2 regions of the Massilia litorea genome follow, and region 2 is predicted to be linked to the other one. Evidence: predicted binding sites of a transcription regulator. Region 2 holds the regulator's gene; the other holds the start of a gene.
The links. Region 2 encodes sigma-54, which starts transcription at its own class of promoters, with help from an activator protein. Its sites were predicted from a motif close to TGGCANGNAANCTGCTTT; they were not measured.
Positions count from the first base shown of each region.

Region 1: LPB04_RS05210 (flavin monoamine oxidase family protein) is a predicted target of sigma-54. The motif match lies at 1,668-1,685, and genes of this name have one in related genera.

Region 1 is NZ_CP062941.1:1,187,049-1,190,254, forward strand. It holds gene LPB04_RS05200 (alpha/beta hydrolase) at 1-452, shown strand, start outside; gene LPB04_RS05205 (hypothetical protein) at 582-1,304, shown strand; gene LPB04_RS05210 (flavin monoamine oxidase family protein) at 1,721-3,206, shown strand, end outside.
Region 2 is NZ_CP062941.1:801,228-804,433, reverse strand. It holds gene lptB (LPS export ABC transporter ATP-binding protein) at 1-369, shown strand, start outside; gene LPB04_RS03535 (RNA polymerase factor sigma-54) at 408-1,874, shown strand; gene hpf (ribosome hibernation-promoting factor, HPF/YfiA family) at 1,938-2,294, shown strand; gene LPB04_RS03525 (enoyl-CoA hydratase/isomerase family protein) at 2,408-3,206, shown strand, end outside.

The sequences.
Region 1 (3,206 bases), 390 kb from region 2:
CGTACAACGCCGCCATCTACCGGGTGCAAGGCTCGCCCGAGGCGAACCGCCTGCGCCGCGACGGCCTGCGCTGGATTCCGAAGACGAACGCCCAGATCAAGGTCCCGGTGGTCACCATCCACACCCTGGGCGACATGTACGTGCCCTTTAAAATGGAGCAGATCTATAAACGCCGCGCCGATGCCAACGGCACCTCCAACCTGCTGGTGCAGCGTGCGATCCGCGGTATCAGCCACTGCGATTTCACGATCGCCGAACAGGTGGGGGCCTTCGAGGCGATGGTCAAATGGGAGCAGCAAGGCGTGAAACCGGCGGGCGACGACGTGCTGACGCCGTCGGTGGTGGCCGATCCGAAGTACGGCTGCAAATTCACGGACAACACGCCGTCCCCCGACGACAGTGCGAACACGCTGCGAGTACGGGCTTCGCTGCCGCAGTGCAGCGGGAGCTGATTCGCGCGCGTCTCTGCACTGCAGGCCGGCCTTCCGGGGCCGGCTTTTTTTGCCCGGGGAGGTCCCCCGGCGGCTGGCTTGAAACTTGCGTACGTACGATCGGGACCTGAACGAGAAAAGGATCGTCGTATGCTGCTTCGAAACGATTTACTCGAATACGCCGGTGAGCGTCCGCTTACGCTGCGGATCCTCTGGATCGATGCCGCCCGGTGCCTGGCCTACACCTATGCGCTGGGCGAACGCGGCGCCAGCCCCTGCGCCGCCTCGCTCGACACGCTGATCGGCCACGTGCAGGCAAGGCATGCGCGCTTGCTGCCGCTGGACCCGTATCGCCCGACCGTCGACGCCGCCACGCTGCCGCCGAAATACCTGGCGCTGCGCGACAGCGCCTGGGCCATCGTCCAGGCGCTCACGCGCGACGAACCCGGGGTGTATCAGACGCGCACGCGCGGCCGGCTGGTGGCGGCCTGCCGCGCCGAACATGGCGTCTCGCATCCGACCATCTACCGCTATCTGCGGCGCTACTGGGAGCGCGGCCAGCATCCGGACGCCCTGCTGCCCGACTATGCCAACTCGGGCGCACCGGGGAAGACGCGGCGCGCCAACGCCGACGTCAAACGCGGCCGTCCCAGTAAATCGGGCGCGGCCGGCATGAATGCCGACGCCGCCATCCGCGACACCATGCGCGCCGCCGCCCTGCGCTACGCGGCCACCCACGAGGCCTTCTCGCGGCGCGGCGCCTACCGCCAGATGCTGGCCGATTATTTCGGCGCCGGCGCCCAGGCAGCCCCGACCTACGGCCAGTTCAGCTACTGGCTCGACCGCGACGGCGGCCTCCTTCTCCCCCGCTGATCCTTTTACTTTCCAACGCAGCCCGGCAGCCTTCCGACGTGCATTGCGCGTGTCGGGAGGCGCTTTGTTCTTCCGTGATGCGTTTTGGCAAAAAAACCCTATCGCGGTGCGGGCCGGATCAAAATGGTGCGGCGCATCAATTCAGTTCGGCGACCAGGCGCAAAAGGCTTGTCCACGTGCTTTCCGGCGGACGAAAAATAAAGTCTGCTCCGCTGAATATAGTGTTTTCTCCGTGCCAGCCGCCTGCATGCTTCCTACTCATCTCCATGTAAAAACATTGTTTGGCTGCGTGTTGCAATGCAATGCGCGAGCCTGAAACGACATTGTTTTTTCATGCAGATCGGGTCGACTTGCCCATGATTTTGGCACGCGGCTTGCTATGTATTTCCTCGTAACAACACAAAAAGAGGTGATCTATGGCGGGTTCGGACAAGGGGATGAGGACGCGGCGCGATTTTCTGTACCGGGCGGCCGCGGTCGGCGGCTCGGCACTGCTGCTCAACACGATGAACGCCTGGGGCATGGGCATCGCCTCGCGCGTGAGCGCACCGCCGCAGCTGAGCGGCAGCGGCAAGGGGAAAAAAGTACTGATCCTGGGCGCAGGCCTGGCCGGCATGACGGCGGCCTATGAACTGGGCAAGCTCGGCTACGAAGTGCAGGTGATCGAAGCCCGCAGCTTCGCCGGCGGACGCTGCCAGACGGCCCGCAAGGGTTTTCAATTGCAGGAGCTGGGCGGCCAGATGCAGGAGTGCCGCTTCGACGAGGGGCACTACATCAACCACGGCCCGTGGCGCATCCCGATGCACCACCAATCGACCCTGCACTACACGCGCCTGTTCAAGGTGCCGCTCGAGGTGATGGTCAACGAGAACGACAACGCCATCATCTATCTCGAACAGGGCGGACCGCTGGCGAAGCAGCGCCTGCGCGGCGCCCAGGTGAAATCGGACCTGCGCGGCCATGTGGCGGAACTGTTGGCCAAGTCCGTCAAAAACGATCAGCTCGACGCCCAGCTGAATGCCGGCGACAAGGCGCTGCTGCTCGACTATCTCGCCAACGAGGGCCACCTCGACGCGGGCGACCTGCGCTACAAGGGCAGGAGCGGGCGCGGTTATAAAACCAATCCCGGCGCCGGCATGCTGCCCGGTCCCGGCGAGGCCTCCGATCCGCTCGGTTTCCGCGATCTGCTCGCCTCGAAGGTGGGCAAGGTGTACAGCGCGGTGCAGGACTTCCCGATGCAGAACACGATGTTCCAGCCGGTCGGCGGCATGGATCAAATCGCACGCGCCTTCGAAAAGCAGGTGGGACGCACCATCCGCTACGGCGCCGAGGTGCAGACGATCCGCCAGGACGCGAACAAGGTGACGGTCACGGTCAAGGACGCCGCCAGCGGCAAGCTGTCGTCCCTGAACGCTGACTACTGCCTGTGCACGATTCCCTTGTCCGTGCTGCGCATGATCGACACCGATTTCTCGCCGCGCTTCAAGGACGCGGTGAAAGCCGTGGCCTATATGCCGGTCGGGAAAATCGGCCTGCAGATGAAGCGCCGCTTCTGGGAAGAGGACGACCAGATCTACGGCGGCCACATCGTCACCGACCTGAAAGGCATCAATGTGATCTCGGTGCCCTCGTCGAACTGGCAGAAGCAGAAGGGGGTCCTGCTCGGCTACTACAACTACATGCTCGACGCGATCGAAACCAGCGCCTTGAGCCCGCCCGCGCGCGCCGAGTTTGCGCTCAGCGCCGGCCAGCAGATCTTCCCGGCCTACCGCAGCTCCTTCGAATCGTCCTTCTCCGTGGCCTGGCACCGCGTCCAGTACAACCTGGGCGGCTGGGCCGAGTGGACCGACGAAAGCCGCAAGGCGGCCTACCCGATCCTGAACGAGGGAGAAGGCCGGATCC
Region 2 (3,206 bases):
TCGCTGCTGGCCGAACTGCAGATCGAGAAGCTGCGCGAGAACCCGGCCCTGTCGCTGTCGGGCGGCGAGCGGCGCCGCGTCGAGATCGCGCGCGCGCTGGCGACCAATCCGCGCTTCGTGCTGCTCGACGAGCCGTTCGCCGGCGTCGACCCGATCGCCGTGATCGAGATCCAGCGCATCGTGCGCTTCCTGAAGGAGCGCGGCATCGGCGTCCTGATCACCGACCACAATGTGCGCGAGACGCTCGGCATCTGCGACCGCGCCTACATCATCAACCAGGGCGCGGTGCTGGCGTCGGGACGTCCCGACGACATCATCGCCGACGAGTCGGTACGACGCGTCTACCTGGGCGAACACTTCCGCATGTAGCAAGGCTGTAGCAACAACACGGGACACCGAGCGGCACCATGAAACAATCCCTGCAACTCCGGACTTCGCAGCACCTGGCGCTCACGCCGCAGCTTCAGCAGTCGATCCGCCTGCTGCAGCTCTCCACCCTTGAACTACATCAGGAGATCGAGCAGATCCTGTCCGATAACCCGCTGCTCGAACGGCTCGACGACCCGCTCGACCACTCGGTGCGCCTGCTGGCCGACGGCGCGATCAACAGCGCGCCGGCGCAAGCCGAGGCGCCGGCGCCGAACAACGAGGAGGGCGCCCCTGCGCCCGAGGCGGCCGAGGGCGGCGAAGGCGGCGAGGTCGAACGCGGCGAGTCCGAGGGCGACTGGGGAGAGGGTTCGCGCGCATCGAGCGGCGACGGCGACGACGACGGCCGCCCGCAGCTCGGCGCGGTCGGCGTGACCCTGCGCGAGCATCTGTGCGAGCAGATTCGCGTGACGGGCGTCACGGCGCGCGACCGCGCGCTGGCCGAACTCGTGATCGACGCGATCGACGACAACGGCTACCTGGAGGAGCAGCTCGACGAGATCCATGCGCGCTTGCCGGAGGAGCTCGAGGTCGAGATGGACGAACTGCGCTGCGCGCTGGCGCTGGTGCAAAGCCTGGACCCGGTCGGCGTCGGCGCGCGCAGCGCATCCGAATGCCTGGCGCTGCAGATCCGCGCGATGCCGGGCGTGCCGCTGGTGACGCGGCGCATGGCCCTGAAAATCGTCGAGGGGTATCTGAGCTGGTTCGCGCAGCGCGAATTCACGAAACTGAAAAAAGCGCTCGACTGCGACGACGAGGACCTGCGTGAAGCGCAGGCCGTGATCCGCCAGTGCAATCCGCATCCCGGCGCCGCCTTCGCGTCGAGCGTCTCGGATTACGTCGTACCGGACGTTATTGTCCGCAAGTCGAAGGGCGGCTGGAGCGTCTCGCTGAACAACGAAGTGATGCCGCGCCTGCGTGTGAACAACGTCTATGCGAATTTGCTCAAGCAGGGCAAAGGCGAAGGCCAGATGAGCGCGCAGCTGCAGGAAGCGAAGTGGCTCATTAAAAATATGCGCCAGCGTTTCGACACGATCCTGCGTGTTTCGCAGGCAATTGTGGAGCGCCAGAAGAACTTTTTCAGCCATGGCGCGGTTGCCATGCGTCCCCTTGTGCTTCGCGAGATAGCTGATACACTAGGACTACACGAGAGCACAATTTCTCGCGTGACAACTCAAAAATTCATGCTGACCCCGCACGGCATGTTTGAGCTGAAGTATTTCTTCGGAAGCCATGTCGCCACCGAAGCGGGGGGCGAAGCATCGTCTACGGCGATACGGGCGCTCATTGCGCAACTGACAGGAGCAGAAGACCCAAAGAACCCATTATCCGACAGCAAGATCGCGGAAATGCTCGGTGAACAAGGGATGGTCATTGCGCGCCGCACGGTTGCAAAATACCGCGAGGCACTCAAGATTCCTCCCGTCAGTCTCCGCAAATCCTTGTAACAGCGGCCCCCATGCGCACTCCCTGCGCGGCGCGGCGGCCGCTACATTTTCAAAGGAGTGTGTATGAATCTCACCATCAGTGGCCACCACCTCGACGTCACCCCCGCCATCCGTGAATACGTACAGAACAAGCTCGAACGCATCACCCGCCATTTCGATCAAGTGATCGATTCCCACGTCATCCTCGCGATCGACAACCTCACCGAAAAAGACAAACGACAGAAGGCCGAGATCAACCTGCGCGTCTCCGGCAAGACCGTACACGTGGAAAGTGTGGCGCAAGACCTGTATGCGGCGATCGATCTCCTGATGGACAGGCTCGATCGCCAGGTGATGAAATACAAGACGATGTTGAAGGACCATAGTCGTGAGGCGCTCAAGCGCCTGCCTGAAGGCGGAGAGGCTGCTGCTGCGATCTGATCGCGCATCGAGCACCGTCTGAACGAGGGCGCCGGAAGGCGCCCTTTTCATTTTGTGCGGTGGACGGCAGTGTCTTGGGTAAAATGCTTGTCTTTTCCATCAACGAATTCGCCATGACCGACCATGTCCTGACCCGCGTTGCCAACGGCACCGGCATCATCACGCTCGACCGTCCCAAGGCCCTGAACTCCCTCTCGCTGGCGATGGTGCGGCGTCTGACCGACATCCTGCTGGCCTGGCGCGACGACGCGTCGGTGTGCGCGGTCGTCCTCACCAGCAGCAGCGAAAAAGCCCTGTGCGCGGGCGGCGATATCCGCTTCTTCCACGAAGCCGGCCACGCGACCCCCACCGGCGGCAGCGCCCTGCTCGAAGATTTCTTCACCGAGGAATACGCGCTGAACCATCTGATCCACTTCTATCCGAAACCGTATGTATCGATCATGGACGGCGTGGTGATGGGCGGCGGCATGGGTATCGCCCAGGGCGGTCCTGAAACTGGCCTGCGCATCGTGACCGAGCGCACGAAGATGGCGATGCCGGAAGTGAACATCGGCCTGTTCCCGGACGTCGGCGGCAGCCATTTCCTGTCGCACGCACCGGGCCAGCTGGGCAACTACCTGGGCCTGACCGGACTGACGATCGGCGCTGCCGACGCGCTGTACGTTGGCCTGGCCGACGTCTTCGTGCCGGGCGCGCAGTTGGGCGAACTGAACGCGCTGATCGAATCGACGCCGGGCGCTCAGCTGGCTGACGCGATCCGTCGCTTCGCCGCGCGCTTCGCTGTGGACGCGGGTCAGAGCGTGCTGGAGACGCAGCGCGCCGCGATCGACGCGCACTTCGGCGCCAGTTCGGTGGCCGCCATCATGGCCTCGCTGGAAAAGGACGAGAATCCGTTCCTGCAAAAGGCCCTGG